Regions from separate parts of the Foliimonas ilicis genome, predicted to be linked through region 3. Evidence: predicted binding sites of a transcription regulator. Region 3 holds the regulator's gene; each other region holds the start of a gene.

Region 1 (3,278 bases), on a different contig from region 3:
GTCGACCGGATTTCGTTTACGCCGCTCATGTCATTGCCTTTGTGAAAAGCCCGCCATCGAAAAAGGCGGAAATTGGACATGGCCTTTTAACGTCAGCGCCCGAACCTGTCCAGAAACAGCACGCAACAACGCTGAATCGAAATTCAGTGCCCGCGCCATGAAAAAAGCCGCCGGACGAAACCGGCGGCTTTGAAAAGGGAAACCAGTGAAATTTACTGATTTGCCGCGTCGTCGAAACCTTCACTCGGGCCTTCATCTACGGAGCGGTCCTCTTCAAGGAACTTCTCGGCTATAAGCCCGGCGTTCTGACGAAGCGCCAGTTCGATCTCGCGCGCCGTGTCGGGATTTTCCTTGAGGAAGGTCTTCGCATTTTCACGGCCCTGCCCGAGACGCTGCGAATTATACGAGAACCATGCGCCCGACTTCTCGACCACACCAGCTTTGACGCCAAGGTCGACCAGTTCGCCCGTCTTGGAAACGCCTTCGCCATACATGATGTCGAATTCGACGACCTTGAAGGGCGGCGCAAGCTTGTTCTTCACGACCTTGACGCGGGTCTGGTTGCCGACGACCTCGTCGCGATCCTTGACCGAACCGATGCGGCGAATATCGAGACGAACCGACGCATAGAACTTCAGCGCGTTCCCGCCGGTAGTCGTTTCCGGCGAACCGAACATAACGCCGATCTTCATGCGGATCTGGTTGATGAAGATGACCATCGTATTCGAACGAGAGATCGAAGCGGTAAGCTTGCGCAGCGCCTGGCTCATCAGACGAGCCTGAAGACCCGGCAGCGAATCGCCCATCTCGCCTTCGATTTCAGCACGCGGTGTGAGTGCGGCAACCGAATCGACCACCAGCACATCAATCGCACCGGAACGAACCAGCGTGTCGCAGATTTCCAGAGCCTGCTCGCCGGTGTCGGGCTGAGAGATCAGGAGGTTTTCGAGATCGACGCCGAGCTTGCGCCCATAAACCGGGTCCAGCGCATGTTCCGCATCGACGAAGGCGCAAATGCCGCCCTTTTTCTGCGCTTCTGCCACCGTGTGCAGCGCAAGGGTCGTCTTGCCCGAGCTTTCAGGCCCGTAAATTTCAACGATACGGCCACGCGGCAAACCACCGACGCCGAGAGCAATGTCGAGCCCGAGCGAACCGGTCGGGACCGTTTCGATCTCGACGATCTTTTCGTTGGCGCCGAGCCGCATGATCGAGCCCTTGCCGAAAGCACGCTCGATCTGCGAGAGCGCGGCATCCAGAGCCTTAGATTTGTCCACCGATTTTTCCTCTACAAGCCGCAATGAATTCTGAGCCATGATACATCACCCCTTGCTCGTCAATGAAGTCCGGTAAGCTCCGGAAACCTTTTTCTTTTGTACCCATTTTGTTCTATTTTTGCAATAGCACTCAAGATATTGAAAATAAACAATTATTCGATTTTGTTCTATTTTTGTCTTCGCACCGCTCGATAAATCCCGAAACCTGCTTCGAAGCGGATACTCACAAATTCCGCCACAAAGCCGATTCGCTCAATCATGTTGCCCGGCCGGGTCAGTCTACGTAAGGTCCGGCGTGTTCGTTCACGGAATTTTGCCATGACACTTCCCCTTCTTCTGACCGTTGGCGGCGCGCATATCGACCGGCGCGGACAGGTTTCGGGCGCCTATATTCCAGGTGCTTCTAACCCCGGCACCATGATGGAAGATGTCGGCGGTGGTGGTTTCAATGCGCTGCGCTGCGCGGTGCAGCGCGAAGTGCGGGGCACATTGATCTCGGTTCGCGGCGGCGATTCTGCGGGAGAATCCGTGTCCAAGGCAGCCGAAGCAGCCGGAATCACCGATCACTCGGTGGTTTTTCTGGATCGGGCGACACCTTCTTACACGGCGCTGCTCGACGAGAATGGCGATGTGATCGCCGCACTTGCCGATATGAGCCTCTACGACCTCGCTTTTCCCAAGCAGATGCGGCGCGCAAAGCTGCGTGAGGCGGTCGATGCGGCGGACGCCATCCTGTGCGATGCCAATCTTCCCGCCAAAGCGGTGGAGGCGCTGACAGCGCTTGCCGGAGAAAAGCCGGTTTTCGCGATTGGCGTATCGCCCGCCAAGATCGTGCGTTTTTCAGGTGCTCTGGACAGGCTTTCCTGCCTCTTCATGAACGGGCGCGAGGCGGCAGCTCTGACGCATTATAGTGGGACAGACGCAGCCGAACTTGTGGAAGCCTTGCGTGAAAGCGGCTTGAAACGCGGCGTCGTCACATCCGGCGCCGACGCGATGATCGCGTTTGATGCGGATGGCGTGTTTTCGCTTACGCCGCCCGCGCCGCGCATTGTTGAAGATGTAACAGGCGCCGGAGACGCGCTGGCCGGCGCTACAAGTGCTGCCCTGATGCGCGGCCTGCCGTTTCGCGCAGCACTTCGCGAAGGCGTGGCGGCAAGCCTGCTGGCGCTCGAAGATCGCTCTGCCGCACCCAAAATGTCACGCCAGGCATTTGAAGCAGTTCTGGCTCTTGTACCGGAGGCTGCGAGCCTGCAAGAGGAAGCGCAATTCGGAGAGACCAATGACGCCTGAAACCGCCCGCCCCTTCATCGATATCCATGCGCCGGTCGCCGAAGCGCTCGCGGCTGGAAAGCCAGTTGTTGCGCTGGAAAGCACGATCATCACGCATGGCATGCCGTTCCCAGACAATGCGACGATGGCGGGCAATGTAGAGCGTATCATTGCCGAGGAAGGCGCGGTCCCGGCAACGATTGCGGTCGTGGGCGGCCGTATCAAGATCGGCCTTTCCGAAGCAGAGCGCGAGGCGCTGGCGCAGGAGCAAGGCGCGATGAAGCTTTCGCGCGCAGATCTGGCGTTCGCCGTTTCGCAAAAGCGCACCGGCGGCACGACTGTCGCCGCAACAATGATTGCAGCGCATCTCGCAGGCATACGCGTATTCGCGACCGGCGGCATTGGCGGCGTTCACAAGGGCGCGGAAAAGACCTTCGACATCTCGGCCGATCTCGATGAATTGTCGCAGACGCCCGTCATCGTTGTTTCAGCCGGCGCAAAAGCTATCCTAGACATCGAAAAGACGCTGGAAGTTCTGGAAACGCGCGGCGTGCCGGTCGTTGCTTACGGTTCGGATGTGGTGCCCGCCTTCTGGTCGCGCAGCTCGCCATTTGCTGCGCCCCTGCGTCTCGATACGGCAGAAGCGATCGCGAATTTTTATGCGACCCGTGCAGCGCTCGGCATAAAGGGCGGCATGCTGATTACCAATCCGGTGCCGGAAGCATCCGAAATCGT
Region 2 (3,278 bases), on a different contig from region 3:
TGTTGCCGAAGGCAGCGCCCATGCGGTGTCGGCTGCACCTTTCGGCAGTGCATCGATCCTGCCCATCACATGGATGTATATCCGCATGATGGGCGCGGACGGCCTGAAGCAGGCAACCGAAACGGCAATCCTCAGCGCCAATTACATCGCAACCCGCCTCGCGAAGCATTTCCCGGTTCTTTACAAGGGCCGCAACGGACGCGTCGCGCATGAGTGCATTCTGGATACGCGCGTTTTGAAGGAAAAGGCTGGCGTGTCGGTCGAGGATGTCGCCAAGCGCCTTATCGATTATGGCTTCCATGCACCTACCATGTCCTGGCCGGTCGCTGGCACGTTGATGGTCGAGCCGACCGAATCCGAGCCAAAGCACGAGATTGACCGCTTCTGCGAAGCGATGATTTCGATCGCCGAGGAAGCCGAGCGCGTTGCGAAGGGTGAATGGCCGAAGGACGACAATCCGCTGGTCAACGCGCCCCACACCTCCGCAGAAGCGCTGGCCGACGAGTGGAAACATCCCTATTCGCGCCGCGAAGCTACTTTCCCTGCCGGAAACGGCGACCAGACCTCGAAATACTGGCCGCCCGTCTCGCGCATCGATAATGTCGGCGGCGACCGCAATCTGGTCTGTTCGTGCCCGCCGGTAACGGAGTATCTGGGCGCGGCAGAATAACCACCGCATGAAGCAACTTTCCCGCCACACGAAGCTTGCCGCGACGGGCCTCGCCTTCACGGCAGGCTTCGTCGATGCGCTGGGCTTCATTCACCTTGGCGGCTATTTCGTCTCGTTCATGACGGGAAACTCGACGCGGATGGCCGTGAGCATCGCCGACCGCGTTGGAGATGCGGCCCTGCCCGCGCTCATCATCGCGCTGTTCGTTATCGGCGTTATGGCAGGCAGCATTGCGGGCGCGCAGATGAAGCGCAACCGCACCAGAAATTTGCTTTTCGGCATCGCCGCCCTGCTCGCGCTTTCCGCCCTTCTGGCCCAACTCGGATTGCAGACGCCCGCGATCCTGCTGACCCCGATGGCGATGGGCGCCATGAACACGATTTTCCAGCGTGACGGCGAAGTTTCGGTCGGCGTCACCTATATGACGGGTGCGCTGGTCAAATTCGCCCAGCGCGCAGCACAAGCGCTGACCGGCGGCGACAAATGGGCATGGGCGCCTTACCTGCTTTTGTGGAGCGGACTGGTGACAGGCGCCGTCTGCGGTGCAGCACTTTATTCACAATTCGGGCTGATGGTGTTGTGGCTGCCAGCCGCCGCTCTTTCCATATTCGCGGTCGTGGGACGGTGGGATATGGAAGAAAACCGGGTATAACGCCCCCGTTCGCCTCGAACGACGCATGCCGGACCTGAATAAAACAGGAACAATTGTCGCCCGGCAGCTATAAAAATGGCACATTCTGCAAGTGATTCGAGCCACCAGGCATACGGTATTCATGGACGACAGCAACGACCTTTTCGGCAAACTGGAAACCACCGCACCGCGAGCAACCGCGCGCCCGGCAGATCCGTTGGTTCAGGCTGCGCGCAAGACAGCGGTCAAAGAAACAATCAAGGACGCCAGCGACGGCTATAGCGCGGCAGACATCGAGGTTCTGGAAGGTCTGGAACCCGTGCGCCGCCGCCCCGGCATGTATATCGGCGGCACCGACGAAAAGGCGCTGCATCATCTGTTCGCGGAAGTCATCGACAACTCGATGGACGAAGCCGTCGCGGGCCATGCGACCTTCATTGATGTCGAACTCAGTGCTGACGGATATTTGAGCGTTACCGACAATGGCCGTGGCATTCCGGTCGATCAGCATCCCAAATTCAAGGACAAGTCGGCGCTCGAAGTCATCATGACCACGCTGCATGCGGGCGGCAAATTCGATTCGAAAGTCTATGAGACTTCCGGCGGCCTGCACGGCGTCGGCGTTTCTGTGGTCAACGCACTGTCCGACGATCTCGTTGTCGAAGTGGCGCGCGGCCGCAAGCTTTACCGCCAGCGCTTTTCGCGCGGCGTCCCGCAGGGCGGGCTGGAACATCTGGGTGACGTGCATAATCGCCGCGGCACCACGGTTCGCTTTCACCCCGACGAGCAGATTTTCGGCAAGGATGCGAAATTCGAACCGGCGCGGCTTTACCGCATGGCGCGCTCAAAAGCCTATCTGTTCGGCGGCGTTCAGATCCGCTGGTCATGTGATCCCTTGCTGATCAAAGACAAGGACCCGACCCCGGCCAAGGCCGAACTGCATTTCCCTGGCGGCCTGAAGGATTATCTCGCGGCCTCGCTCGGCGGTGATTTTCAGGTCACGCGCGAAATCTTCGCAGGCAAGAGCGACAAGCAAGGCGGCCACGGCTCGCTAGAATGGGCCGTCACTTGGTTTGGTGGCGACGGCTTTATCAACTCCTACTGCAACACCATCCCGACCGGTGAAGGCGGAACGCATGAGGCAGGCTTCCGCAACGTTTTGACGCGCGGCCTGAAAGCCTATGCCGAACTGACCGGCAACAAGCGCGCGGCCATCGTTACCAGCGAAGACGTGATGATTTCGGCAGCGGGCATGCTTTCGGTCTTCATTCGTGAGCCGGAATTCGTCGGCCAGACCAAGGACAGGCTGGCGACAGTCGAGGCCATGCGCATCGTGGAAACCGCGATCCGCGATCCGTTCGATCATTGGCTGGCGGACAATCCGCAGGAAGCCTCAAAACTTCTGGAATGGGTTATTGCACGCGCAGATGAGCGTGTTCGCCGCAGGCAGGAAAAAGAAGTCTCGCGCAAGACGGCAGTTCGCAAGCTGCGCCTGCCGGGCAAATTGGCCGATTGTACGCAGAACGCCGCGGCCGGTGCCGAACTCTTCATCGTCGAGGGTGACTCCGCTGGCGGCTCGGCCAAGCAGGCGCGCGACCGCGCCAAGCAGGCGGTGCTGCCATTGCGCGGCAAGATCCTCAATGTCGCGAGCGCCGGTCACGACAAGCTGACGGCCAACCAGCAGATTTCCGATCTCATTCAGGCGCTTGGCTGCGGCACGCGCTCGAAATATCGCGACGAGGATTTGCGCTACGACCGCGTGATCATCATGACCGACGCCGACGTCGACGGCGCACATATCGCATCGCTGCTGATCACCTTTTTCTATCAGGAAATGCCGCAACTCGTCAGCGCCGGACATCTCTATCTGGCCGTCCCGCCGCTCTACCGCATCAGCCAGGGCGGCAAGACGCTTTACGCGCGCGATGATGCGCACAAGGACGAGTTGATCAAGACCGAGTTCACCGGGCGCGGCAA
Region 3 (3,278 bases):
GGAAGCGCTGACCGCAGCCTCTGTCGCGTGCCTCACCATCTACGACATGGCGAAGGCCATCGATCGAGGCATGGTGATTTCAGATTTGCGTCTGGTCCAAAAGTCAGGCGGCAAATCCGGCGACTATGGGGTTGCCCGCTAATGGCTCTGCTGCCTGTCGATGAAGCCCTGGAACGTTTGCTTGGCGACGCGAAAGCAATCGCCTCCGAAACAGTACCGCTTTCCGAATGCGCGGGACGCGTTTTGGCCGAGCCTGTGGTGGCGCTCAGAACGCAGCCGCCCTTCAATGCCAGCGCCATGGATGGCTATGCCGTTCGTCTGGCAGATGTCGGAAGCATTCCGGCACGCCTCACGGTGAAGGGAATCGCGCCAGCCGGCAAACAGTTCAAAGGCTATGTCGGGCAAGGCGAAGCCGTGCGCATATTCACCGGCGCGCCGGTTCCCGAAGGTGCCGATACGATCGTCATTCAGGAAAATGTCCGCGATCTGGGTTCCGACACCATAGAAATCACTGAGACGGTCGGCGCAGGACGCCACATTCGCCGTCGCGGCCTGGATTTCAACGAAGGCGACGTCCTTCTTGAAGCAGGCAGGCAACTCGACCCGGCTGCACTGTCGCTTGCAGCGGCCGGCAATCATCCGCGACTTGAAGTCGTGCGGCAGCCGCTCGTCGCCATTATCGCAACCGGCGACGAACTCATGCCGCCCGGCAGTGAAACCGCACCGGACCAGATCATCGCATCGAATGCCTATGGCGTCGGCGCGATTGCGCAGATCGCCGGTGCCCGCGTTATGGATCTCGGCATTGCGCGCGATACAAAGGGCGCAATCGGTGATCTCGTACAGGCAGCGCTCGATGCAAGGGCAGACGTCATCGTCACGCTCGGCGGCGCGTCGGTCGGCGACCACGATCTGGTTCACGATGTCCTGACTGATTACGGCATGAGGCTGGATTTCTGGCGTATCGCGATGCGCCCCGGCAAACCGTTGATGTTTGGCCGTGTCGGAGAGACGCGCTGTATAGGCCTGCCCGGAAACCCGGTCGCGAGCCTCATTTGTGCTCACCTCTTTCTCGTCCCCCTCCTGTCGCGCCTTGGCGGTCGTCCCTACGCCCCCGTAATAGAGGAAGCGCGGCTTGGGGAGGCGATGGCTGCCAACGATCATCGGCAGGATTATGTGCGCGCCAGCCTGATCGAAACCGGCGAAGGCTTAGTGGCAACACCCTTCCAAATTCAGGATTCGTCCATGCTCCGCACATTTTCGGATGCGGACGCACTCATAATTCGCGCGCCGAATGCCCCGGCCTCATCACGTGGCGACACCTGCCGTGTGACGCGGTTGAGATGAACAAAGCATCAACAGATTCATTAAAATTTAAAATATTGCGGAACACAACTGGAACAGATAGTGTTTGTTCTGGTTTTGTTTTTAATGATTCCGAGAGGCCGGGAATGCTGACGCGCAAACAACATGAGCTCCTGCTGTTCATTCATGAACGTCTCAAGGAATCGGGTATCCCGCCTTCCTTCGATGAAATGAAAGAGGCGCTTGATCTTGCGTCCAAGTCCGGCATCCACAGGCTGATTACTGCCCTGGAGGAACGCGGCTTCATCCGGCGCCTGCCGAACAGGGCGCGTGCGCTTGAAGTTTTGCGTCTGCCAGATTCAATTGCGCCGGGTCTGGCTCCATCGCCTCGAAAGTTTTCGCCCAGCGTCATCGAAGGCAGCCTTGGCCGCAAGCCGGAAACGAAGTCGCCCTTCAAAGCCGGCAATGACGACGACGCCAGCGCGGCAGTCTCCATTCCTGTCATGGGGCGTATCGCCGCCGGTGTCCCGATCGACGCGATACAGCACCGCACTCATTCCATTTCCGTGCCTCCGGAGATGATCATGGGCGGCGAGCATTATGCGCTTGAGGTCAAGGGCGACTCGATGATCGAAGCCGGTATTTTCGACGGCGACACGGTCATCATTCGCAATGCGAATACGGCTCAACCGGGTGAAATCGTCGTTGCTCTCGTCGATGAGGAAGAAGCGACGCTCAAGCGTTTTCGCAAAAAGGGCGCATCCATCGCGCTGGAAGCTGCCAATCCCGCCTATGAAACGCGTATTTTTGGGCCTGATCGTGTCAAGGTTCAGGGCAAGCTGGTCGGCCTGATCCGGCGCTACTGACGGCTCCGAGAGCTAGTCTATGACGCTGCCGGGTGACGATTTCGTACCCGGCGATAGATTTCTTCTCTTTGAATTGTCCGGGCGTTGATAGGGTGCCAATCCCCTCGCCTCACGGGAAAATGCGCGTTGCGTATGCCATGGGCGATAGGGTTTGCTGATAGCAAACTGCAATACCGCTCTTGGTCTGGGTGTTTCGCCCACAAGATCGTCGTAGGATTTACCCAGGAAAATCGCTGCGCTTCCATATTGTGCGAGCTCGCGCTTTCCAACGATTAGCGGCCCGTCGTCGCTACACGGATACTGTGCGGTCGCATCCTCAATCACGATTACAGCAGCCTTTTCGCAAAACGGTTGAGCCGCTTTGGAATCGGAAACATGCGCAATAAGCGCTCCAGACCGATGCGTAGACACGCAGGCTGAATTCGAACAGTCGAATGGTTTTCCTGCAAATTGCGCAAGGCCATTCGAACCTCGATCCGAAGCGGTGGAGTGGGGATCCTTCTTCAAGCTTTGATCTTCAGCCGTAGAATTCTTTTGCTTCGAAATCGGGGCCATCAGATTTTCAGCGTTCAATGCGCGTTTCCAATTGTCGATCGTAAACGCGTTTGGCTTTGCCCGATTGATGGCAAGGCGTTCGTTTTCCAGAACCACCCCGACGAGACGTCCATCTTCTGAAATGAGAATATCGGGAGTTTGTGCAGCAGGCAGAGTTAGGACCCCGGCCACGGCGAACGGTATCGCTAGAAGTCTGATCCGTGTGGTCATCATGGTCGCGAACACAAGCGCAATAGTAATCGCGAGCACTGAGAATATCGGGATCAGGCCGACAGCATCGATGGGTGAGCGTTCGGAAAACCAGACGGATATTTCAATCATCATGGTCAGTCCCCACCCCATTATATAGAGGAACGGCCCATCCAGATTGAAAGGCATTGCGACGGCGGCAATGACGCCGAACGGCATAACGATCGCAGAAACGAACGGCATTGCGGCAAGATTTGCCGCCAAAGTCAGCGGCGACACGCGCTGAAAATGAAAAGCTCCATATACGGTCGTAGCCAGCCCGGCGATGATTGAGGTCGCGGCAAGGCCGACCAGAAACACAAC

The links. Region 3 encodes LexA, which represses DNA repair genes until DNA is damaged. Its sites were predicted from a motif close to TGTTCNNNNTGTGTTCNG; they were not measured.
Region 1: a site for LexA is predicted at 1,372-1,389, ahead of recA (recombinase RecA). Genes of this name have one in related genera too.
Region 2: a site for LexA is predicted at 1,357-1,374, ahead of parE (DNA topoisomerase IV subunit B). Genes of this name have one in related genera too.

The regions. Positions count from the first base shown of each region.
Region 1 is NZ_JBDUUH010000007.1:199,118-202,395, forward strand. It holds gene alaS (alanine--tRNA ligase) at 1-29, opposite strand, end outside; gene recA (recombinase RecA) at 213-1,313, opposite strand; gene ABFT80_RS16840 (carbohydrate kinase family protein) at 1,593-2,564, shown strand; gene ABFT80_RS16845 (pseudouridine-5'-phosphate glycosidase) at 2,554-3,278, shown strand, end outside.
Region 2 is NZ_JBDUUH010000007.1:126,185-129,462, forward strand. It holds gene gcvP (aminomethyl-transferring glycine dehydrogenase) at 1-670, shown strand, start outside; gene ABFT80_RS16420 (YoaK family protein) at 678-1,322, shown strand; gene parE (DNA topoisomerase IV subunit B) at 1,444-3,278, shown strand, end outside.
Region 3 is NZ_JBDUUH010000002.1:35,374-38,651, forward strand. It holds gene moaC (cyclic pyranopterin monophosphate synthase MoaC) at 1-142, shown strand, start outside; gene ABFT80_RS05565 (molybdopterin molybdotransferase MoeA) at 142-1,347, shown strand; gene lexA (transcriptional repressor LexA) at 1,452-2,171, shown strand; gene ABFT80_RS05575 (ComEC/Rec2 family competence protein) at 2,184-3,278, opposite strand, start outside.